DNA from 3 places in the Photobacterium sp. J15 genome. Region 2 is predicted to be linked to each of the others. Evidence: riboswitches for the same ligand, from Rfam matches in the RefSeq annotation. Region 2 holds a riboswitch; each other region holds the start of a gene.
What was found. A riboswitch is a leader RNA that binds a small molecule or an ion and turns the genes downstream of it on or off. The one in region 2 is predicted to bind thiamine pyrophosphate.
Positions count from the first base shown of each region.

Region 1: another riboswitch for thiamine pyrophosphate. It lies ahead of thiB (thiamine ABC transporter substrate binding subunit); the one in region 2 lies ahead of thiM (hydroxyethylthiazole kinase).
Region 3: another riboswitch for thiamine pyrophosphate. It lies ahead of thiC (phosphomethylpyrimidine synthase ThiC); the one in region 2 lies ahead of thiM (hydroxyethylthiazole kinase).

Region 1 covers NZ_CAWMUI010000001.1:3,398,827-3,406,462, reverse strand. The annotation lists gene AACQ93_RS15185 (PhoH family protein) at 1-77, shown strand, start outside; gene thiQ (thiamine ABC transporter ATP-binding protein) at 134-859, opposite strand; gene thiP (thiamine/thiamine pyrophosphate ABC transporter permease ThiP) at 859-2,448, opposite strand; gene thiB (thiamine ABC transporter substrate binding subunit) at 2,462-3,409, opposite strand; TPP riboswitch at 3,552-3,658, opposite strand; gene AACQ93_RS15165 (DUF547 domain-containing protein) at 3,802-4,590, opposite strand; gene leuD (3-isopropylmalate dehydratase small subunit) at 4,829-5,431, opposite strand; gene leuC (3-isopropylmalate dehydratase large subunit) at 5,444-6,883, opposite strand; gene leuB (3-isopropylmalate dehydrogenase) at 6,907-7,636, opposite strand, start outside.
Region 2 covers NZ_CAWMUI010000002.1:155,521-163,156, forward strand. The annotation lists gene AACQ93_RS17585 (phosphate-starvation-inducible PsiE family protein) at 372-815, opposite strand; gene AACQ93_RS17590 (universal stress protein) at 831-1,772, opposite strand; gene AACQ93_RS17595 (LysR family transcriptional regulator) at 1,919-2,851, shown strand; TPP riboswitch at 2,940-3,039, shown strand; gene thiM (hydroxyethylthiazole kinase) at 3,222-4,007, shown strand; gene thiE (thiamine phosphate synthase) at 4,024-4,638, shown strand; gene AACQ93_RS17610 (MaoC/PaaZ C-terminal domain-containing protein) at 4,715-5,545, opposite strand; gene AACQ93_RS17615 (LysR family transcriptional regulator) at 5,679-6,551, opposite strand; gene AACQ93_RS17620 (DUF1656 domain-containing protein) at 6,753-6,977, shown strand; gene AACQ93_RS17625 (HlyD family secretion protein) at 6,999-7,636, shown strand, end outside.
Region 3 covers NZ_CAWMUI010000001.1:54,541-62,176, forward strand. The annotation lists rRNA gene AACQ93_RS00275 (23S ribosomal RNA) at 1-2,777, shown strand, start outside; rRNA gene rrf (5S ribosomal RNA) at 2,867-2,982, shown strand; tRNA gene AACQ93_RS00285 (tRNA-Asp) at 3,026-3,102, shown strand; tRNA gene AACQ93_RS00290 (tRNA-Trp) at 3,139-3,215, shown strand; fluoride riboswitch at 3,506-3,569, shown strand; gene AACQ93_RS00295 (voltage-gated chloride channel family protein) at 3,655-5,025, shown strand; TPP riboswitch at 5,129-5,226, shown strand; gene thiC (phosphomethylpyrimidine synthase ThiC) at 5,363-7,288, shown strand; gene thiE (thiamine phosphate synthase) at 7,285-7,636, shown strand, end outside.

The sequences.
Region 1 (7,636 bases), on a different contig from region 2:
TCGAGGGTAGTGCCAATATCTATCTCGACGGTGTGATCCGCAGCCGTCTGGCCGAATTTGCGGAAGAAAACCTGTAATTCAGATTCGAGAGGCGAGTTTCTCGATATTGGAAACTCGTCTCTCTATATCAGTCCTAATGGCCTAAATATCTTCTTAATTCTCCATCTTCCGGCTCTGTCAGCACCTGCTGAGCAGGGCCGAAAACGTTAATCTTCCCTTGTGCAATGAAAGCGCATTTATCGGCAATTTTCAGGGCATCGTCCGGGCTGTGGGTCACCATGAGTACGGTGATTTGCTGCTCTTTGGCTAATGCATGTACTAGTTCCAGCATCTCTTTACGCAACGCCGGATCCAGAGCGGAAAACGGCTCATCGAGCAGCAGCAGCGGACGGTTGCGGATCAGGCAGCGGGCCAGTGCCACACGTTGTTTCTGGCCGCCGGACAGCTGCTCCGGCAGGCGATCCAGATATTGTTGAATGCCGACTCTGGCAGCCGCGGCCTGAATGTTGTCCTTATCTTCCTGGCTGAGTTTTAGTCCCGGATGTATTCCTAGGCCGATATTTTCGAATACTGTTAGGTGGGGAAACAGGTTGTGATCCTGAAACAGCAGTGAAAGCGGCCGCTCAGAAGACGGTTGGTGCTTGATAGCTTGACCGGCAATGGTGAGGCTACCGCTGTCTGGCATCAGAAAGCCGGCTATCATCGCCAGTAGGGTGCTTTTGCCAGCCCCGCTCGGGCCGAGCAGGGCGACGATTTCGCCTTTCTCAACTTCAAGGTCAAAGGTGTATCGCGTACGTTCGGCCTGCGTAGGCTGGCCTGTCTGGGCGTAATGGTGGCTAAGTTGCTTCAGGGTCAGCATTATGGTGTCCGGATCAGTATTTTTTCAACCAGGGTAAAAAGTCCCAGGCTCAGGAGCAGCAGGATTAAGGCTGCGACGGCGGCGGCATCCATCTGGTAGCTGCCCATCAGTTGGAATAGATAAAGCGGCAGGGTCTGAAAATCTCTGCTGCCAAACAGGGCTATCGCTCCCAGATCGCCCAGCGAGAGTACAAAGCCAATTGCCAGCGCCTGAGCCAGTGGTTTGCGCAGGGCGCGCCACTCGACCAGACGCAGGCGTGACAGTCCGTGCATGCCCAGGCTCTGGCACAGTGGGTTGTATTGCTGGGCCAGATGCAGCATTGGCTGACTGAGGGTTTTAATTACATAGGGCAGCGCCATCAGGGCGTTGACTCCGACGACCACCCAGAAGGCGGCTTCGAAGGCATCGGTGTACCGGCGCAGCAGCAGGAAAATCCCGGTGCTGAGAACTAGTCCCGGCGTGACCAGAATAATGGTGCCGAGCAGCTCAATACCATCTGCGGGTAGTGTTTTCTTCTCAATTCGCCATTGGCGGCTGGCCAGCAGGATCGCAACCCCGGCGGTGACCGCCAGGACACAGGCAAGTAGGGCAATTTTCAGCGAGTTTGCTACGGCCTGCCACAGTGCTGGTTCTGCCAGCAGGGTCGGTAGCTTACTGTTCAGGCCGGCACTGATAACCGCCAGGATCGGGGGCAGTACCAGCAGAATAGCAAAGCCGATCCACAGCCAGTCCCAGGATTTTGCCTGCCAGCTGTCGAGATAGTTCTCCGGTTGGCGGGATACCGAGCCGCTCATGGTCGACAATGGTTTGGTAAAACGCTGGGTTATCAGCACCAGACTGCTGCAAATCAACATCTGCCACAGGGCAAGGATGGCACCGCCGGCCAGGTCAAAGTCGTAGCGCAAGGCCTGATAGATAGCCAGCTCAATCGTGGTGGCTTTAGGGCCGCCGCCCAGCGACATGATCACCGCAAAACTGGTAAAGCAAAGCATGAAGATCAGGCCTATGACATGGGGCAGTTGCTGGCGCAGCCTGGGCCAGGCGACAAAGCGGAACTTATGCCAGCCTTTGATCCCAAGGTGGGCAGCTAGCTGGTGCTGCTCGAACGGGATCCCTTCAAGGCTCTGTAGTAACAGTCGGGTTGCCAGCGGGAAGTTAAGGAAAACGTGCGCCAGCAGTATGCCGTTGAGACCATAAACAGAGAATGGCAGGGATTCTCCGAAATGCTGGTACAGTTCAGCCAGCAGGCCGCTCTTACCATAAATCGCCAGCAGGCCGAATACCGCAACCAGCACAGGTAGCACCAGAGTCATGGCAAACAAACGTAATAACAGGCTGCGTCCGGGAAAGTTTCGCCGTGACAGGGCATATGCCGCGGGGATGGCCGGGATCACACTCAATATCGTGGATAACAGGGCCTGATAGAAACTGAAGCCGGCGACATGGCGCAGGTAAGGATCCTGCCAGATGAAGAACGGGTTGAGTTCGTTGGCCTGGCTGATCAGGGCTGAGATAGCGCAGAGCACCAGAGTGACAATCAGCCCGGCAGAGACGATGCCGGGCAGAATTTGGGTAACGCGGGTATTCAAAGGTCGGTAGCCATTATTGGGTCAGGGCATGTTGCCATTCACGGATCCATCCACGACGTTGAGCGGCCACTTCCTCGGCGCTGAATTCCAGTGATTTAGCTGGCAGTGTCAGCTGTTCAAAGCCTTTCGGCAGCGCCTGTTCGGTGACAGGATACATCCAGTTGCCAGTTGGGATCACCGACTGGAATTCCGGCGTCAGGATAAACGACAGGAACTTATCGGCCAGCTTTTGATTTTGGCTGTTCTTGAGCTTGGCGGCGACTTCGACCTGCATATAGTGGCCTTCGCTGAAGTCAGCGGCTTTATACTTGCCTTCGTTTTCGGCAATGATGTGGTAAGCCGGAGATGTGGTGTAAGACAGCACCAGATCTGATTCGCCCTTCAGGAACATGTTGTAGGCTTCGGACCAACCTTTGGTGACAGTAACGGTTTTTTTCGCCAGTTGCTGCCAGGCGGCATCAGCTTTGTCACCATAGACAGATTTCATCCACAGCATCAGGCCCTGGCCTGGAGTAGAGGTACGCGGATCCTGGTAGATGATGCTGAGATCGTCACGCTTAACCAGTTCGCTCAGGCTTTTCGGCGGATTGGCCAGCTTTTCTGAGTTATAAACAAAGGCGAAGTAGCCGTAGTCATAAGGGACGAATGTGGTGTCCGTCCAGCCGTTTGGCAGGGTGACTTTACTGGTATCAACGTTATGTTCAGCCAGCAGGCCGGTTTTCTTCGCTTCACTCAACAGATTGTTATCCAGCCCCAGCACGATATCTGCCTTGGTACCTTTACCTTCAAGGCGCAAGCGGTTGAGGATCGATACGCCGTCTTCCAGCGCGACATATTCCAGGTCACAGCCACACTGAGCCTCAAAGGCTTTTTCAATCGCCGGGCCCGGTCCCCAGTCTGAGGCAAATGAGCTGTAGGTGTAGACAGTCAGGGTCTCTGCGGCCATGGCAGAGCCAGCCATCAGCGACAGGGTTAAAGTCGGAAGAAGTTTGTTCACTATGCGCTCCTAAATACCCTTGCTTCCCGCAAGGGGGATAAATATGAGCGGCACAGGGTTGAGAAAAGGCGTCCGGCATCGTGCTGCGACGCTGACACTTGATTGTGGTCGGTATTATCTCAATTCCTACGCCAGCATGATCTGGTTCAGGTTCAGTGGGTTCTGCGGTTGCAGTCTCAGTCCGGTTTAGGTCGGACACCCCAATGAGAACGAGAGCTATTGTAATGCGCTATGTCGCTGGTTGCCAGCGCAATACAAGAGTGTACGCAGAATATTGATCCGCATCTGTGACGGTTGTGCCGATACAGGGCAGGCTGAAAAATAACTGTCAGATTATATGGTTAATTAGTTTGTGCTCACTTCGCCTCATTGAGTGACCAGTTATAGTCGTAGCTGACATTATTCAGTTGCAGAGGTTGTCCTTTGTGGTACTGGTTGAGGTGCTTTTGCAGATCGCGTTGTGAGCCGAAGTCATTGCCGTACCAGTCATAAATGGATGACAGCTGAATGCGGTTGCCGTTGATTTCCACGCCCTTAGGGCTGTTTATGAAACGGCTGGCGGCCTGTTCGAGTAGTGTTTCCGTGTTGTCGGCTGTAAAGGCGACGGGTTGCAGGTCCGGACAGCCGAGGCTTGCGCAGTTTACCGCATAGTGAATCCGGGCATCACGCCAGATCGGGCGCAGGATGCGATGCTCTATATCATTGAGTGACAACGCCTGCTCGGCAACCGTGATTAGCTCCTCATCCCATGGCCCGAAGCTGAAGAAGCCGCCGAGTTTGGTGATGGATTTGATCGGGTAGTTATTGATGATCAGTCGTACGGTCAGGGCATTATAAAGGTTGACCCAATAGGCAAACTGCTCCGGTTTTGAATACTGACGGGGATCGATGGTCGCAAGTTGGCGAATGTAGCGGTCAAGCTCCCATTTGTCGTTATCGGAGACTGCGTGATAGCGAAACAGGGTTTGTTGGGGCAGCTCCACCAGATAGGTGTCCAGCATCTTTTGCCAGCGGCTGTGGTCAATCATCGCTGTGTTTGTCTCGTTGCTTTTTTGCCAGAATGGCCACAGGTCGGCTTTGGGGGCCGCCAGTACCGGGCTCAGGGCAGAGGAGATAAGCAGGATAAAAGTAAGTAGCAGTCGCATGGGCTGTCCTTAGTCAGAGCAAATTATTCATTTTGGTATACCAGATGACCCTGTCAGGGGCGAATGTCTTTCATTTGTTTCTTCTGCAATTAATTATGGAGAAGAAAACAGGTGATGAAAAAAGGTTATTGTTCCGTTTGGTATAAGTGATAGAAAAGAAAGCGCCCCGGAGAATGAACCGGGGCGTGAGTTTGTTACTGCTTACTTTTATCAACTATTCAGGTGTGTGGCTGAATAGTCAGGCAAGAAAAGCCGGGATATTACTTTCATACTCGGCGATTTTGTCTTCATGCTGCAGGGTCAGGCCGATGTTATCCAAGCCGTTCAGCAGGCAGTGGCGGCGGAATTCGTCAATTTCAAAACGGTATTCCTTGTCGTTGGCAGTGACGGTCATGCTCTTCAGATCTACCGTAACTTCGGCACCCTCGTTGGTTTCAATGAACTGGAAAATCTCATCGACTTCCTGTTCGGTCAGGCGTACCGGCACCATCTGGTTGTTGATGGCGTTACCGTAGAAAATATCGGCGAAGCTCGGGGCGATCATCACTTTTATGCCGTAATCTGCCAGAGCCCACGGAGCGTGCTCTCGTGATGAGCCGCAACCGAAGTTTTCCCGCGCCAGCAAAATACTGGCTCCCTGGTAGCGCGGAGCGTTCAGGACAAAATCCGGATTTGGCTGCTGCCCGGCATCATCAAGAAAACGCCAGTCATGGAACAGGTGCTTGCCGAAACCGGTTCGGGTGACTTTCTGTAGAAACTGTTTCGGAATAATGGCATCGGTGTCGACATTGGCTGCATCCAGAGGAACGACCAAACCGGTATGTTGTTTAAAACCTGTCATTTTTTCCTCTCCTTATGCCGTTACCGTTGCGGTTTCCAGGGTACGAATATCAACAAAATGGCCGGCGCAGGCCGCGGCTGCAGCCATCGCTGGGCTGACCAGGTGGGTACGGCCGTCACGGCCCTGACGGCCTTCGAAGTTACGGTTGCTGGTCGAAGCGCAACGCTCGCCCGGGCCTAAGCGGTCATTGTTCATTGCCAGGCACATAGAGCAGCCCGGCAGGCGCCATTCAAAACCGGCTTCGATGAAAATCTTGTCCAGCCCTTCTTTTTCGGCCTGGGCTTTGACCTGCTCGGAGCCCGGCACAACCAGCGCTTGGACGTTCGGGGCAACCTGGCGGCCTTTGGCGATTGCAGCAGCGGCACGGATATCTTCAATTCGGGAGTTGGTGCAGGAGCCGATGAACACTTTGTCGATGTTAAAATCTGATAGCTTTCTGCCGGCTTCCAGCCCCATGTAGGCCAGCGCTTTTTCTGCCGAGGCTTTTTCTACCGGATCGGTGAAGTTCTCTGGCGACGGGATGGCTTCGTCAATGGCTATCACCTGGCCCGGGTTGGTTCCCCAGGTCACTTGAGGCCTGATGTCTTTGGCATCTAAAGTCACAACGGTGTCGAATTGGGCGCCTTCGTCAGTTTTCAGTGTCTTCCAGTATTCGACTGCGGCCTCGAAGTTGCCACCTTTCGGGGCAAAGTGACGCTCTTTGATGTAGTCGAAGGTGGTTTGATCCGGCGCGATCAGTCCGGCTTTGGCACCCAGTTCAATGGCCATGTTGCAGACGGTCATCCGCCCTTCCATTGTCAGGTCGGTAATGGCTTCGCCGCAGAACTCGACGACGTGGCCGGTACCGCCTGCCGCGGTAGTTTTGCCGATGATCGCCAGCACAATATCCTTGGCGGTGATCCCCGGTGCTACCTTGCCTTTTACCTCAATTTTCATGGTCTTGGCACGGGCCTGCTTCAGGGTCTGGGTTGCCAGCACATGTTCAACTTCAGAAGTACCGATACCGAAGGCCAGTGAGCCGAACGCGCCGTGAGTTGCGGTGTGGGAATCGCCGCAGACAATGGTCATGCCCGGCAGGGTAATGCCCAGCTCAGGCCCCATAACGTGGACGATACCCTGGTATTTATGGTTGAGGTCGTACAGGGTGACACCGAACTCTTTGCAGTTTTTAGCCAGGGTTTCCATCTGGATCCGGGCCATTTCGCCGGAGGCTTTGATGTCTTTGGTCTGGGTCGATACGTTGTGATCCATGGTGGCGAAGGTCTTGCCGGTCTGGCGTACCTGGCGGCCTTTTTCACGCAGGCCGTCAAAAGCCTGTGGTGAAGTTACTTCGTGCACCAGATGGCGGTCGATATACAGGATCGGGTTCTCGCCTTGTGCCGCGACAACAACGTGGGCATCGTATACTTTTTCATACAGCGTCTTCGGCGCTTTTGCTTGTGTGTTTGACATTGCTCGATTGCTCCTTGTTATCGTTAGGCCTGGCGGATATAGGCGGCGATCCTGTCGCCCATTTCACTGGTGCTCAGTGCCGGGCTGCTACCTGCCAGATCGGCTGTCAGCTCGCCGGCTTCCAGCGCTTGGGATACCGCTTGTTCGATGGCACGGGCGGCCTGTTCTTCACCCAGGCTGTAGCGCAGCATCAGGGCAGCGGACAGGATCTGAGCTACCGGGTTGGCAATGTTCTTGCCTGCAATATCCGGTGCAGAGCCGCCTGCCGGTTCGTACATGCCGAATTTGTCCTGGTTCAGGCTGGCAGACGGCAACATGCCCATCGAGCCAGTGATCATGGCGCATTCGTCGGAGATGATGTCGCCGAAAATGTTGGAGCACAGCATGACATCAAACTGGGCAGGATCTTTGATCAGCTGCATGGTCGCATTGTCGATGTACATGTGGTTCAGGGTGACTTCCGGATAGTCCCTGGCAACGTCTTCCACTACCTCGCGCCATAAGATAGAGCTTTGCAACACATTCGCTTTATCAATTGAGTAGACATTCTTGTTGCGTAGCATGGCGGACTCAAACGCGATCCGGGCGATACGTTCGATTTCGTAACGGTGGTAGACCTCGGTATCAAAGGCTTTTTCCAGTGGACCTTCACCTTCGCGGCCCTTCGGCTGGCCGAAGTAGATGCCGCCGGTCAGTTCGCGTACTACCACAATGTCGAAGCCGCGTTCGGAAATATCAGCCCGAAGCGGCGAG
Region 2 (7,636 bases):
GATAAGTGATGTCAAGAATGCTAGCTGTAGTGAAATTCTTATTTATACCGTTTGAAAAGAGGGTGAAAAATAAAAGAAGAGTTGTTTGCTCAGAAGAGTTTTCGGAATTCCTTAAAAAGGATCTTGGCCTTTATTAATGTTCGATGGTGTTACTCTTTTAATCAGAGGTAGTTATCTGTTATAACCATGAATATTTAATCAATCTTAATTTCTAACTGATTAGATAGTTTTAAGGCGTTAAAGCTTTGAATTAAGTCGTAGTTTCTATGGGTTGAAAAACTTTTGATTCAAAAATAAAAAGCCTGATGATTCCATAATCAGGCTTTATTTATGGTTGCGACCGGTTTTTTGAATTCTGATTATTTATGTCATTACTCCTCTATATGATTTTTTCTCGGTAGTTGGTGAATGAGCCAGTAACCTATGCTCATACTCAGTACTACAACTCCGACTGCGATAATGTACATGGCATCGGCAGTATCAGCATCAATGATGATAACTTTCCGAGCTATCGCCATGAGTGCTGTTGCCATGACAATTTTGACATGGATGACATTTTCCCTGAGGTAAATCGTGATGTTAATGACAATTTCAATGGCTATTAGCACCGCCATGAAAGCGCCGAAAGTCGCCAGCATATCTGAGATGGTCAGAATATACAGAGGTGGCGTGATTAACTTTTGATAGAGCGTCCATGCCACATCAATCACCCCCATCACAATAACCAATACCATCAGAATCGACAGTGCTCTTACGGACCAGTGAATCACGATTTCCAGCTTTTTTGAGAAGGTGTCATTTTCATCTATCTTCATAGTTTCTCTCCGGTGTTAGCTTAAAACCGGCGAGCTAAAATCATCGGGCTTAATGGTAACAACAGAACATTTCAGGGCATCAAGCATATACTCAGCGGAATTACCCATCAGTAACCCGGCGATACCGGTGCGCGACAGGCTGCCTAGTACAACCAAATCTATGTCTTCCTGTTTCACAAATTGGGGAATAATTTGCTTGGGATCCCCCTCCAGCATTCGTATGTTGATTGGCGTGCCTGAGGCCTCATAAGGTGCAATTAATGATTTCAGCCGATCTGCACGGTCTTGCCTTAACTGTTTGGCTACCAGTGCTATATCCAGGTCTGTGTAACTATTCCATTTCCGGAGGTATCCCTCAGTTTCAAGTCGCCATGCATGGCAGGGGAGGAGCTCCGCCTGGCAAATGGCACTGAATTCATGAGCGATACTGATGATTTTTTCATTAAAGTCAGCACTGGATGAGGTCGTGACATCTATTGCAGCAACGACACGCTCGATGCTTTTGCTTTGCTGTTTTTCGTGTACCGACCAGATGGGAATGTTGGATTTACGCATTAGGTGACGAGTGGTACTGCCCCACTGGCATGTCGTTGTTTTGTCGTGGTGATGGGTATCAATAATGATGAGTTCGGTCTGGTTTTCGTTAGCCGCTTTGATTATTTCAATGAAGGGGATGCCTATTCGGATTAGCGTTGAGAACGTAATTTTCGGGTACTGTTTTTTTAGCTCATGAGTGTGGGCGTTTAGCTGATGGTAGAAAGCCCGGGTTGTTTTATCCAATAGATCCAGGGTGGTAATGGAATAGTTTGCCAGCTCTTTAAGTTCGGCTAAATCCTCGATAACAGTGAGCAGCGTCAGGCTAGCATCGTAGTTATTGGCAAACTCCAGTGCCTGATGAAAAGAAGGACCGAGATCTTGTTCCGGTAATACTGGAACTAATATGCGTCTGAAAGTCATAATTCCTCCTGCTTGGATAGCGAGCCGGTGGTCGCGGAGCTGTGGTGACAGACCTAATGTGACGCAATTGAATGTTAAAATATAATTAATAATTAACATGGTTTGCATAGATTAGAATCTATATATCTGTCATCGCCGGAGGTGGTATGCCTCAGCATTTACGCAACAGATTCAATGTTATTAAGCCATTACGGGTGTTTTTAACTGTCTATGAACTCGGCTCTGTGACTAAAGCAGCTGAGGTGTTGAACCTCACCCAGCCAACGATTTCTATTCAGCTCAAGCAGTTGATGGAGCTGTTGGGCGTTCGGTTATACAAACAGGTTGGACGAAAACTGGTGTTTACTGAGGCCGCCGCGGTTGTTGCCCGACATGGTGAGGCGTTATTTGAGTTGCTGGATCGATTGGAGATATCGCTGGCTGCGCTTAATGAGCTTAAAGCCGGAACGTTGCGTATCGCAGTTGTTACTTCCGCCAAATATTTTATACCGCATTTAGTGGGGATGTTTTGCCAGCGTTACCCTTTGATTGATATTGAACTTAAAGTCGGTAACCGGGAGAAAATCCGGCAAAGATATCTTCAGGAAAAAGACGACATATATCTGTTCAGTCTTCTCTCTGATGAAATGGAAAAGTTGGCGATCAGCTTTCTGCCCAACCCTTTATACGCCATTGCACACCGCTGCCATCCCCTCTCTGCCATGAAGAAAATACAGCCATTTGAGCTGTGCGAATATCCGTTTATTAGCCGAGAGCCCGGCTCGGGCACACGGTATGCGATTGATCGCCATTTTGAGCAGTTAAATCTTGCGCTAAAACCAAGAATGGTTATTGAGAGTAATGAAGCGATTAAGCACTGTGTGCTTGCCGATTTGGGGATCTCGATCTTGTCTGAGTATGCCTTAAAGCCCGAGGTTGGTGATGAGTTAGTGGCTTTACCTGTAGAAGGGTTTCCGATTATGACTCGCTGGCATTTGGTTCGCTCTCCCAATCGGGTACAGACAGCTCTCAGCGATGCTTTTGTGGAGTTTATTACCGACCAGGGGGAAGGTTTGCTGCATGATATTGTTTTGCCATGATTGCTTGTTCGGTTTTGAGTGTGTACTGATAGGCATTATAAGCTTTGGTTTTATCTATTGTTCTTTCAATAAAACTTGTTATTATCCGGACAGATAGTCGGGGTGCCGAAAGGCTGAGATCGCACGTTGCGAGACCCGTTGAACCTGATTCAGTTAATACTGGCGTAGGGAACTATGTGTCTTGCTAATGATTGTTTGATTTATACCTCTTAACATCTTTGGCTCGGGCAGGATCCTGTGCGTCAGTCCCAGGAGCCCGATATGCCAAATCCAGTCACAGCATTCATATCTGTCGCTTCCTTCAGGTTCTCCCTATTAGCCTCCGGAATTTAGCCACCGGAATTAATAACTGCAATTTCTGAGGGACAGCATGAACACACAAACCATAATTCAAGCCCTGCAAGCGGTTCGTGAGCAGAAACCACTGGTCGTAAACCTTACTAACTACGTTGTAATGAATAATACCGCCAATGCGCTGTTGGCGATTGGAGCTTCACCTATCATGGCGCATTCCCGTGAGGAAATGACGGAAATGATGGCTTTTGCCGGCGCGTTGGTTATCAATATCGGTACCCTGGACAGTGTATGGACGCCGCGTATGGTATTCGCTGTTGAACAGGCAAATCTTAATAATAAACCGGTAGTGCTCGACCCTGTCGGCTGCGGTGCCAGCCGCTTACGAACAGAAACCTCTCGCCAGATTGCGAAGGCGGCCAATAAGCTGGTTATTCGGGGTAATGCGTCTGAAATTATCGCTCTTGCAGGCGAGAAAGGACAGAACAAAGGAGTGGATGCTCTCGATAGCAGTGAAGCAGCAGTGGATGCGGCGCGCTATTTGGTCGGGGAATACCAATGCAGTGTGGTTATTTCCGGTGAGGTTGATTTTGTTGTCACCAATGAAGGACAGGCTCAATTGCGTAATGGCCATACCATGATGCCTTATGTTACCGGTATGGGATGCACCCTGAGTGCACTGACCGGGGCTTTTGCCGCGGTCGGAGAAGAGACCGGATTAGCGGCGGCGGCCATTCTAGGTGTGGCCGGTGAAATAGCGGCAGAACAGTCGCAAGGTCCGGGGTCTTTGCAGCTTAATTTGCTGGATGCCTTGTATCAGCTTGATGAAGAGACGCTGGTTCAGCGCCTAAAGCTGGTTTAGTTTTGGGGAGTAAAGAATGAGTCCGTATCGTTTATATCTTGTTACTGATGATCAACAGGATCTGGATACCTTAAAGACCGTTGTTAAAGAAGCTGTCACGGGCGGGGTGACCATGGTACAGGTTCGGGAAAAGCATGGTGATGTGCGTGCTTTTATCGAAAGGGCCTCGGCAGTGAAAACAATCTTGCAGGGCACCGGTGTTCCGTTGATCATCAATGATCGTGTCGATGTGGCACTGGCTGTAGATGCCGATGGTGTACATCTGGGCCAGTCCGATATGCCTGTTGAAATGGCTCGCCGGTTAATCGGTAAAGACAAGTTGCTCGGCCTTTCTGTTGAAAATGAACGGCAACTGGCTGAGGCTGAATCTTTGCCTGTCGACTACCTTGGACTGAGTGCGATTTTTGCTACCCCGACCAAAGCTAACATTAAGAAGGAGTGGGGCATTGATGGCCTGAGTCATGCCGTCGCGCAAAGTGCTTTCCCCATTGTGGCAATAGGCGGGATTAATGCGTCAAATCTTGATGCAGTTATTGCCACCAATGTCGATGGTGTTGCGCTGGTTTCGGCAATTTGTCATGCCGAATGTCCGAGAAAAGCTGCTCGTGCTCTTATGGAAGTATTGTCCTAATGGCAGCCTTTTGGGGGTTAAAAACAATTGTCCGGACCATCTATTTTGGATGTTGTTCGGACAATTTCCAAAGCCGTCAGTTTTCCATGTACCCGCTTACAACCGGTTTGCCGCTCTCACTTGTCATCATCAGCATATTTGAGTCTTTAACCATCAGTAATTCTGTCGGAAGCAATGCCGGGCGATTAAATTCAAAGGCAGCTTTTTTAACAGGTGCATCCAGGTCTGCCATTAATTGGCCGACCATATACATCCCATGCGCTATTGGCTTTTTATAGCCAAAAAGCCGAGACAGCAAACTGCAAAGGTGAATCGGATTGTAATCTCCCGAAATGTTGGCATATCTTCGTGACATCTTTGGGGTGATGACTGTTTTTATTGCATGTCTTAAATTGGTCGGGCTGGCAAATTGAGTGTTCTTTTGCGGCCTTTTCGGTGCTGTACTTTGTCTGGTTCGAATCAGATAACGGCTTTGGTAACGGGCAACGCACTGGCCCCGTTGGGAGGTCAATTCGCCCGTCAATTCAAATTCAAACCCCTTATCTATGTTGATTTGATCCGTGACGGTTAAAGAGAAGCTGTATTCTTCGGTCGGTTTTATTGCTGCAAAAGATTCAAATGAAATATAACGGTGAACAATGCCCCTGAGCGTTAGTTTTGCTGCTTCCTGGTTAAGCAAAAAAAGTTGTGCTGGTTGTGTGGCGACAAATAGAAATGGGACTGGAACAATGTCTGAATTAAACCCTAAAAAGTGACAGTAATTCTCCAGCTGGCTTTGGTTAAAGCGAAAACCTGTTACAACTAGTTGGATATTTTCAATTTTGTTTTGCTTGTTGCTCTTTAGCATTGCTTTCGCTAACAAGGGGGCTGAATTGGGCAAATCTGAGCTGTTAATCGTAATATTCATTTCTTATTCTTACGCATATCCTATGCATGCAGGCATAAAACTGATGCGGTAAATTACCATTAATTCAATGGCGGAAAAATGGTGAAATCAGACATATCCCAGTCTGTTAAATAGGCTCTTTTCCTGTTCCGGCTTACTCTTCTAAAAACGCCATCAAAGCATTGAGCCTTGCTGTATCGCGCAGGTACGGCGGATAAATGATGTACATGTCAATTTTCTCCAGCGTAAAGTCTGGCAGAACTTGTATTAAGCGACCTTTTTTTAATTCGTCGGCAATCTGGAATATTGGCTGAAGGGTAATTCCTGCACCTTCAAGTGCGGCATTGAGCATGGCCTGACTACTATTGATGTTTAGTCTGGATCTGACTTCCGGGGCGTAACGTTGGTTGCCATCATAGAATTGCCATTTTAGCGGGTATTTGCTGGTGTTGTGTTGCAGGCATTGATGATGAGTCAAGTCATCCGGGTGTTTGGGAAAACCAAATTGTTCTAGGTACTGAGGAGATGCACACAGCACCATGGAATAGCTACGGATTTTTTTTGCTATCAGGGATTCATGACCTCGGGTGTGGTCAAGGAACATGATATCGAAGCCGTCTTTTAAAAGATCAACTGGCTGATTGCTGAGGGTGACATTCACCGTCATTTTCGGGTGTGCGGTCTGGAATTTGGCCAAACGTGGGGCAAGGAAAGAGATCCCAAAATTAACCCCTGCTGCAATATTTAAATTACCACAGGGCTCGTTAAGGCTGCGGTGGATATCATTTTCGGCGGCCAGCAATTCAGACAGAATCGTTTTGCATCGGCGGTAGTATTGTTCTCCGGCCGGTGTCAGGCTTTGATGACGGGTCGATTTATTCAGCAGTTTAGTTCCCAATGAAGCTTCCAGTCCCCTGATGTGCTTACCCACCATTTGAGCACTGATATCCCGTTCTTCCGCGACGGCGGCAAATGAACCGCATTCAACGGCTTGGACAAAAATTTCGATACTGGTTAAACGATCCACGGTATAGCTCTTCTGTCGTCAGAGGTTTTGACTCTTGATGATTTTATTATTATTCGAAACTCATAGTTTCGAGTGAATGCTTTTTCTATACATTTATCATCACCAATTCCGTGAGTATCATCACGTTTTGTTTCTTTGATCTCCCCGACAGGACGGTTTGGCTCTGTTGGCGGCTTGATGTGTTGAAAAGGAGTGGTGAGTGTGAACGCCGCTTTTTCTTATATTCCTCGTGAAATTGCTTTTAGTGATATTTATATCCCGCCGTTATTGGTGGCGGCATTGCTTGGTTTGGTGCTGACATCTGTAACAGTGCGATTGCTTAACAAATTAAGGTGGCATCGCTTTTTTGTCAGCCCGCCGTTAGTCGAGCTTTCACTGGCGGTGATTTATACCGTCTTAATCAGTATTTTTTTGATTTCAGCGTAATTGTTTGTTGTGAGTTTGCCTGTGATAAAACGTGTTTCTTTAACTGTGCTACTGGTGTTAGCCGCTTTATGTTCCATCGGATGGAAGTATCAGCAGTATCTGGAACAGCCCTGGACTCGTGATGGACAGGTCAGGGCGCAGGTAATTCAGATTACACCGCGTGTGACTGGGCCGATTGTTGCGATGCACGTCAATGATAATGCCGAAGTGCAATCCGGCGATACTTTATTTGAAATCGACCCCCGTACCTACGAGGCGGCATTAAAGCAGGCTGAGGCAAATCTGGCTCAGGCGAAATCGAAACTGAAAAAAGCCCAGGATGATGCCAAGCGCGGCAAGTCGTTACATCGCCGGGAGCCGGGGGCATTGTCTCAGTCAACGCTGATTAAGCTGGATAATGCCGTTGAAGCGGCTGATGCGGGTGTCATGGTCGCGAAAGCCGCACTGGAGCAGGTCTCTCTGAACCTGGCATTTACTCAGGTGAAAGCGCCTGCCGATGGATTTGTGACTAACCTGACTTTGCGTACAGGTAGCCAGGTTGTGGCTAATCAGCCCTCGGTTGCGCTGGTGGATCGGAATAGTTTCTGGATTGAGGCCTTCTTTAAAGAAACCGATATTAAAGATGTTACTGCAGGCGCAAAAGCTGTGGTGACTCTGAT
Region 3 (7,636 bases), on a different contig from region 2:
TTTCCGAATGGGGAAACCCACTTGCATAAGCAAGTATCACAACGTGAATACATAGCGTTGTGAGGCGAACCGGGGGAACTGAAACATCTAAGTACCCCGAGGAACAGAAATCAACCGAGATTCCGGCAGTAGCGGCGAGCGAAACCGGATTAGCCCTTAAGCTAGTCTTGCGTCAGGTGAACAAGCTGGAAAGCTTGGCGATACAGGGTGACAGCCCCGTAGCCGACGGCGCATAACGAGTGAAATCGAGTAGGACGGGACACGTGATATCCTGTCTGAACATGGGGGGACCATCCTCCAAGGCTAAATACTCCTGACTGACCGATAGTGAACCAGTACCGTGAGGGAAAGGCGAAAAGAACCCCTGTGAGGGGAGTGAAATAGAACCTGAAACCGTGTACGTACAAGCAGTAGGAGCCCTTCGGGGTGACTGCGTACCTTTTGTATAATGGGTCAGCGACTTAATTTCAGTAGCAAGGTTAACCGAATAGGGGAGCCGTAGGGAAACCGAGTCTTAACTGGGCGTGCAGTTGCTGGGATTAGACCCGAAACCAGGTGATCTAGCCATGGGCAGGTTGAAGGTGAGGTAACACTTACTGGAGGACCGAACCGACTAATGTTGAAAAATTAGCGGATGACTTGTGGCTAGGGGTGAAAGGCCAATCAAACCTGGAGATAGCTGGTTCTCCCCGAAAGCTATTTAGGTAGCGCCTCGGACGAATACTACTGGGGGTAGAGCACTGTTAAGGCTAGGGGGTCATCCCGACTTACCAACCCTTTGCAAACTCCGAATACCAGTAAGTACTATCCGGGAGACACACGGCGGGTGCTAACGTCCGTCGTGGAGAGGGAAACAACCCAGACCGCCAGCTAAGGTCCCAAAGTTATAGCTAAGTGGGAAACGATGTGGGAAGGCTCAGACAGCCAGGATGTTGGCTTAGAAGCAGCCATCATTTAAAGAAAGCGTAATAGCTCACTGGTCGAGTCGGCCTGCGCGGAAGATTTAACGGGGCTAAGCTATACACCGAAGCTGCGGCAATGCGCATTAGCGTATTGGGTAGGGGAGCGTTCTGTAAGCGGTTGAAGGTGAGTCGTAAGGCTTGCTGGACGTATCAGAAGTGCGAATGCTGACATGAGTAACGATAAAGGGGGTGAAAAACCTCCTCGCCGGAAGATCAAGGGTTCCTGTCCAACGTTAATCGGGGCAGGGTGAGTCGACCCCTAAGGCGAGGCCGAAAGGCGTAGTCGATGGGAAACGGGTTAATATTCCCGTACTTCTTACTATTGCGATGGGGGGACGGAGAAGGCTAGGTGGGCCAGGCGACGGTTGTCCTGGTTCAAGGGTGTAGGCTGTATTCTTAGGCAAATCCGGGAATACATCAGGCTGAGACCCGATGTCGAGCTGCTACGGCAGTGAAGTCATTGATGCCATGCTTCCGGGAAAAGCCTCTAAGCTTCAGATAGTAAGGAATCGTACCCCAAACCGACACAGGTGATCAGGTAGAGAATACCAAGGCGCTTGAGAGAACTCGGGTGAAGGAACTAGGCAAAATGGTACCGTAACTTCGGGAGAAGGTACGCTGCTGGCGGTGAAGAGACTTGCTCTTGGAGCTGCCGGCAGTCGCAGATACCAGGTGGCTGCAACTGTTTATTAAAAACACAGCACTGTGCAAAATCGAAAGATGACGTATACGGTGTGACGCCTGCCCGGTGCCGGAAGGTTAATTGATGGGGTTAGACTTAGGTCGAAGCTCTTGATCGAAGCCCCGGTAAACGGCGGCCGTAACTATAACGGTCCTAAGGTAGCGAAATTCCTTGTCGGGTAAGTTCCGACCTGCACGAATGGCGTAATGATGGCCACGCTGTCTCCACCCGAGACTCAGTGAAATTGAAATCGCAGTGAAGATGCTGCGTCCCCGCGGCTAGACGGAAAGACCCCGTGAACCTTTACTACAGCTTGGCACTGAACATTGACCCTACATGTGTAGGATAGGTGGGAGGCTTCGAAGCAGGTACGCCAGTATCTGTGGAGCCGTCCTTGAAATACCACCCTTGTAGTGTTGATGTTCTAACTTGGCCCCGTTATCCGGGGTGAGGACAGTGCCTGGTGGGTAGTTTGACTGGGGCGGTCTCCTCCCAAAGCGTAACGGAGGAGCACGAAGGTGGGCTAATCACGGTCGGACATCGTGAGGTTAGTGCAATGGCATAAGCCCGCTTGACTGCGAGAATGACGGTTCGAGCAGGTGCGAAAGCAGGTCATAGTGATCCGGTGGTTCTGAATGGAAGGGCCATCGCTCAACGGATAAAAGGTACTCCGGGGATAACAGGCTGATACCGCCCAAGAGTTCATATCGACGGCGGTGTTTGGCACCTCGATGTCGGCTCATCACATCCTGGGGCTGAAGTCGGTCCCAAGGGTATGGCTGTTCGCCATTTAAAGTGGTACGCGAGCTGGGTTTAGAACGTCGTGAGACAGTTCGGTCCCTATCTGCCGTGGGCGCTGGATGATTGAGAGGGGCTGCTCCTAGTACGAGAGGACCGGAGTGGACGAACCGCTGGTGTTCGGGTTGTGTCGCCAGACGCATTGCCCGGTAGCTAAGTTCGGAATCGATAACCGCTGAAAGCATCTAAGCGGGAAGCGAGCCTCAAGATGAGTCATCCCTGATACTTTAAGTATCCTGAAGGGCTGTTCAAGACTAGAACGTTGATAGGCAGGGTGTGTAAGCGCTGTGAGGCGTTGAGCTAACCTGTACTAATTGCCCGTGAGGCTTAACCATACAACACCCAAGGGGTTTTATAGGACTCCATGAGCACTTGAATGTAGTGCGAGAACATAGTCAGATTTTCCGAGATTGTAAGAATTTTGCTTGGCGACCATAGCATTATGGACCCACCTGATCCCATGCCGAACTCAGTAGTGAAACGTAATAGCGCCGATGGTAGTGTGGGGCCTCCCCATGTGAGAGTAGGACATCGCCAGGCTTCCAATTTAGGTTAGCGTTGTGAACGAACGTTAATCCTGAGTGGAGCGGTAGTTCAGTTGGTTAGAATACCGGCCTGTCACGCCGGGGGTCGCGGGTTCGAGTCCCGTCCGCTCCGCCACTTATTCAGACAAAGTTAAGTCTTAAAAACGACTACAGGGGTGTAGCTCCAATTGGCAGAGCAGCGGATTCCAAATCCGCGTGTTGGGGGTTCGAATCCCTCCACCCCTGCCATCTTTGAAGCCTCAGCAGAAATGCTGAGGCTTTTTTCGTTTATAGCTCCAATTGACAGAGCAGCGGATCCCCCTGATACCAAAAACAGCGCGAGTTAGGGTTCGAATCCCTTCTTCTCTGCCATCTATGAAGCTTCAGATTACGCGTCCCGGTTAAATGCTGGTTTTTGTTTCTGTGACCTTTCCTGCTTTATATCAAGCAAAAGCTATTTTACTGCCTGAAGGCAAAATTTAAGCTTGTTGCTTGCTGTATTTCCCGTTAGCATTCCCTTTTGTTGATGAACAGCCATGTTCATTACGGGTGATGGAGTTCCACCTTTAACCGCTCTACTGAGATGATGACTCCTGCTGTAGTAGGATAGATCCGTCTATGGTAGGGCTAAATCATTTGCCATAACGTCTATCCTGAAGAATTAACTTTGTAATGATAGATAACTGGTATGGCACACCCACTAAGCGCTAACCCCAAAACTTTTGTCCAGATCCTAAGATGGACACTTCTTATAATTCCTGTTGCCGTTATTGTTGGCTCTCTTAACGCCTTTTTCCTTTGGAGCTTAAGCTTCGCTACTGAGACCCGGATTGATAACCCTTGGCTGCTATATCTGTTACCGTTAGCCGGGATTGTGATTGTTTATTGCTACCGGAATCTGGGTAAAAACTCAGAGGGTGGTAATAACCTGATCATGGATGAAATTCATGAGCCGGGAGCTGGTATTCCAACCCGAATGGGGCCGTTGGTATTAATCACAACAGTCATCACTCACTTGTTTGGTGGTTCTGCCGGACGTGAAGGGACGGCCGTGCAAATCGGTGGTGCAACGACGCACTGGCTGGCTCGTTGTTTCAAGCTGAATGAAGCAGACACCCGCCTGATCTTAATTGCCGGTGTTGCAGCCGGATTTGGTGCTGTATTCGGTACTCCATTGACCGGAGCGATTTTTGCGCTTGAGGTGCTGGCTATTGGGCGTCTGCGCTACGACGCGATTATTCCTGCTCTGTTTGCCGCTATCCTCGCTGATGTTGTATGTAGTGCTTGGGGTGCACACCATACCCATTATCGGATCGACTTCCTTGAGACCATTACCTTGTTTGAGCATGCGGTGAAGGTCGATATTCTGATGGTGGCGAAAATTGTTCTGGCTGCCATTGCATTTGGTTTGGCGGGTTACCTGTTCGGTGAGCTTACCCATGCGTTTAAAGATATCTTCAAGGCAACACTTAAAAACCCTTACCTGATTGTGGTTGTCGGAGGTTTGATTGTTATTGGGGCGGTGCACCTGATTGGTAACTATGACTATATAGGCCTTGGTGTGTACTCAAGTCGTGAAGGTGGCGTCAGTATTTTAAGTGCTTTCCATGAAGGTGGTGCAGAGTGGTACAGTTGGTTGCTTAAGTTGCTGTTGACTGCGATTACCTTGGCTGCCGGGTATAAAGGCGGGGAGGTGACACCGCTGTTCTTTGTTGGTGCGACTTTGGGTAACACCATGGCATGGATACTTGGTGCGCCGGTTGATTTATTTGCTGCGCTTGGATTCCTCGCTGTTTTTGCTGCGGCGACTAACACTCCGCTTGCTTGTACCATTATGGGCGTCGAGCTGTTTGGTGCCGACCATATGCTTTATTTTGCGATTGCCTGTTATACCGCTTACTACTTTAGTGGCCATACCGGCATCTATTCTTCTCAGCGAGTGGCTGTACCTAAGTTGTTTGATTTAGACGGAGCACCGACGATTACCCATAAACTGGGTGAATTGCGAGAAACTCATTCATCACTTCTGAAAAATTTAGCGAAAAAGTTCAGTAAATAATTCTTAGGCCGCACAAATGTGCGGCCTTTTTTGTTTGGGCTTAAGTTCAATAATTTATGTGAATTACGCTTGCTGCCTGTAAGGTGCTTACCTATACTCATCACTTAACTTGTCGGAGTGCCATTTGGCTGAGACCGCTTTGCGGGATCCGTAGAACCTGATCGGGCTAATACCTGCGAAGGGAACAAGAGACAATTCATCTGTCTAGCTACACCATCGAAATCGATCGGCCGTAGCCGCAGTATTCAGACGACGCTGTACACCCTAAGTGTATGCCTCTTGTTTATGCACCCATCCGTCAAGCAACTTCCCTCTAATAAGATGAAAGGAAATTGCTATGTCGAATCGCAAACAAGCGAGACTGGAAGCTAAACAATTTATTGATTCACTCACCGTCCAGCCTTACCCGAAATCCCGTAAGGTGTATGTGGAAGGAAGCCGTCCTGATGTTCAGGTGCCGATGCGTGAAATAACGCTGTCGGATAGCCTTGTTGGTGGATCCAAATCAAACCCGATTTATGAGCCCAATGAACCGATACGGGTTTATGACACATCCGGTTATTACACCGATCCTGATTGCGACATTGATATCTATGCCGGCTTGCCTTCTGTCCGGGATGCGTGGATAGCAGAGCGTAATGATACCGAGCTGCTGGACGGGCTGAGTTCTGATTATGCTCTGAGCCGTTTGGTTGATGATACGCTGGATGAGCTGCGTTTTAGTCAACGAGCTTGTATCCGCAGAGCGAAGCCGGGGCATCGGGTTACTCAGCTCCATTATGCCCGCCAAGGGGTGATCACTCCGGAGATGGAGTTTATTGCGATCCGTGAAAACATGGGGCGGGAAAAATATCGAGATTCCACTCTGAATCTGCAACATCCGGGTATTAGCTTTGGCGCAAACCTGCCTGAAGATATTACGCCGGAGTTTGTCCGCCAGGAAGTGGCGGCTGGCCGGGCCATCATCCCTTCGAACATTAACCACCCTGAATCTGAGCCCATGATTATCGGCCGTAACTTTCTGGTTAAGGTCAATGCTAATATCGGTAATTCCGCCGTCAGTTCATCCATTGAAGAAGAAGTTGAAAAATTGGTGTGGTCGACCCGCTGGGGCGGCGATACGGTGATGGATCTGTCCACCGGGCGCAATATTCACGAAACCCGTGAGTGGATAATCCGTAACAGTCCGGTGCCGATTGGTACTGTGCCTATGTACCAGGCGTTGGAGAAAGTGAACGGCATTGCCGAGAACCTTAATTGGGATGTCTTCCGCGATACTTTGCTGGAGCAAGCCGAACAGGGTGTTGATTATTTTACAATTCATGCAGGTGTTCTGCTGCGTTACATCCCGATGACCGCAAAGCGAGTGACAGGAATTGTGTCACGAGGCGGTTCGATTATGGCCAAGTGGTGTCTGGCTCACCACCAGGAAAGCTTCCTTTATACCCATTTCCGAGAGATCTGCGAGATCTGTGCCCAATACGATATTTCCCTTTCCTTAGGAGACGGCCTGCGTCCGGGATCCATTGCTGATGCCAATGATGAAGCGCAGTTCAGTGAACTGCGAACCCTTGGTGAACTGACCAAAATTGCCTGGGAATATGATGTACAGGTGATGATTGAAGGGCCGGGACATGTGCCGATGCATATGATTAGGGAAAACATGGAAGAGCAGCTCAAGCATTGCCATGAAGCACCATTTTATACCTTAGGCCCGCTGACTACGGACATCGCTCCGGGTTATGACCATATTACTTCCGGGATCGGTGCGGCGATGGTTGGCTGGTATGGTTGCGCCATGCTTTGCTATGTCACTCCCAAAGAACATCTTGGATTGCCTAATAAAGAAGACGTAAAAGTGGGTCTGATCACGTACAAGTTGTGTGCCCATGCGGCAGACTTGGCGAAAGGTCATCCGGGAGCGCAAGTGCGTGACAATGCATTGTCGAAAGCGCGCTTTGAGTTTCGCTGGGAAGACCAGTTTAATTTAGGCTTGGATCCGGATACGGCCCGAGCCTATCACGATGAAACTCTACCCCAGGAATCCGGTAAAGTGGCTCATTTCTGCTCAATGTGCGGACCAAAGTTCTGTTCAATGAAGATCTCCCAGGAAGTACGCGATTACGCCAGCAATCTTGAACACAACAATGAGCTGGAAATTAAAGTACTTGATGAACCATTACAGGGAATGCAGCAGAAAGCCTCTGAATTCCGCGCCCGGGGTAGTGAGTTGTACCACCCTATTCAAGAGGATCGTCAATGAGCTCTTTATGTTTGCCCGATAGCCTGACACCGTTGCTGATGCATGTGGAACCCTTGCTGGCTGCTGCTGATAAGTACCAGTTGGGAGAACAGGTCAGTGTGGATTGGAGCGAGTCGGAAACAGTCGACATTCAGTTCGAAGAGCGTCAGTTCAGTCTGGTGTTTAACCCGGATGGGGCTGATATTACCGGGTATAAGGTATTGGATCAGTGGATTGCACCTTATCCGTCGGTAAGTGAAATGCAGCAGCAGGTTGCCCAAAAACCAAATTTAATTGTCAGCGGCCTGCCAACTGAGAAAGGGTGTATTGATATCTGGCACCACAATGGTGAAGCCAGAGCCGTGTATT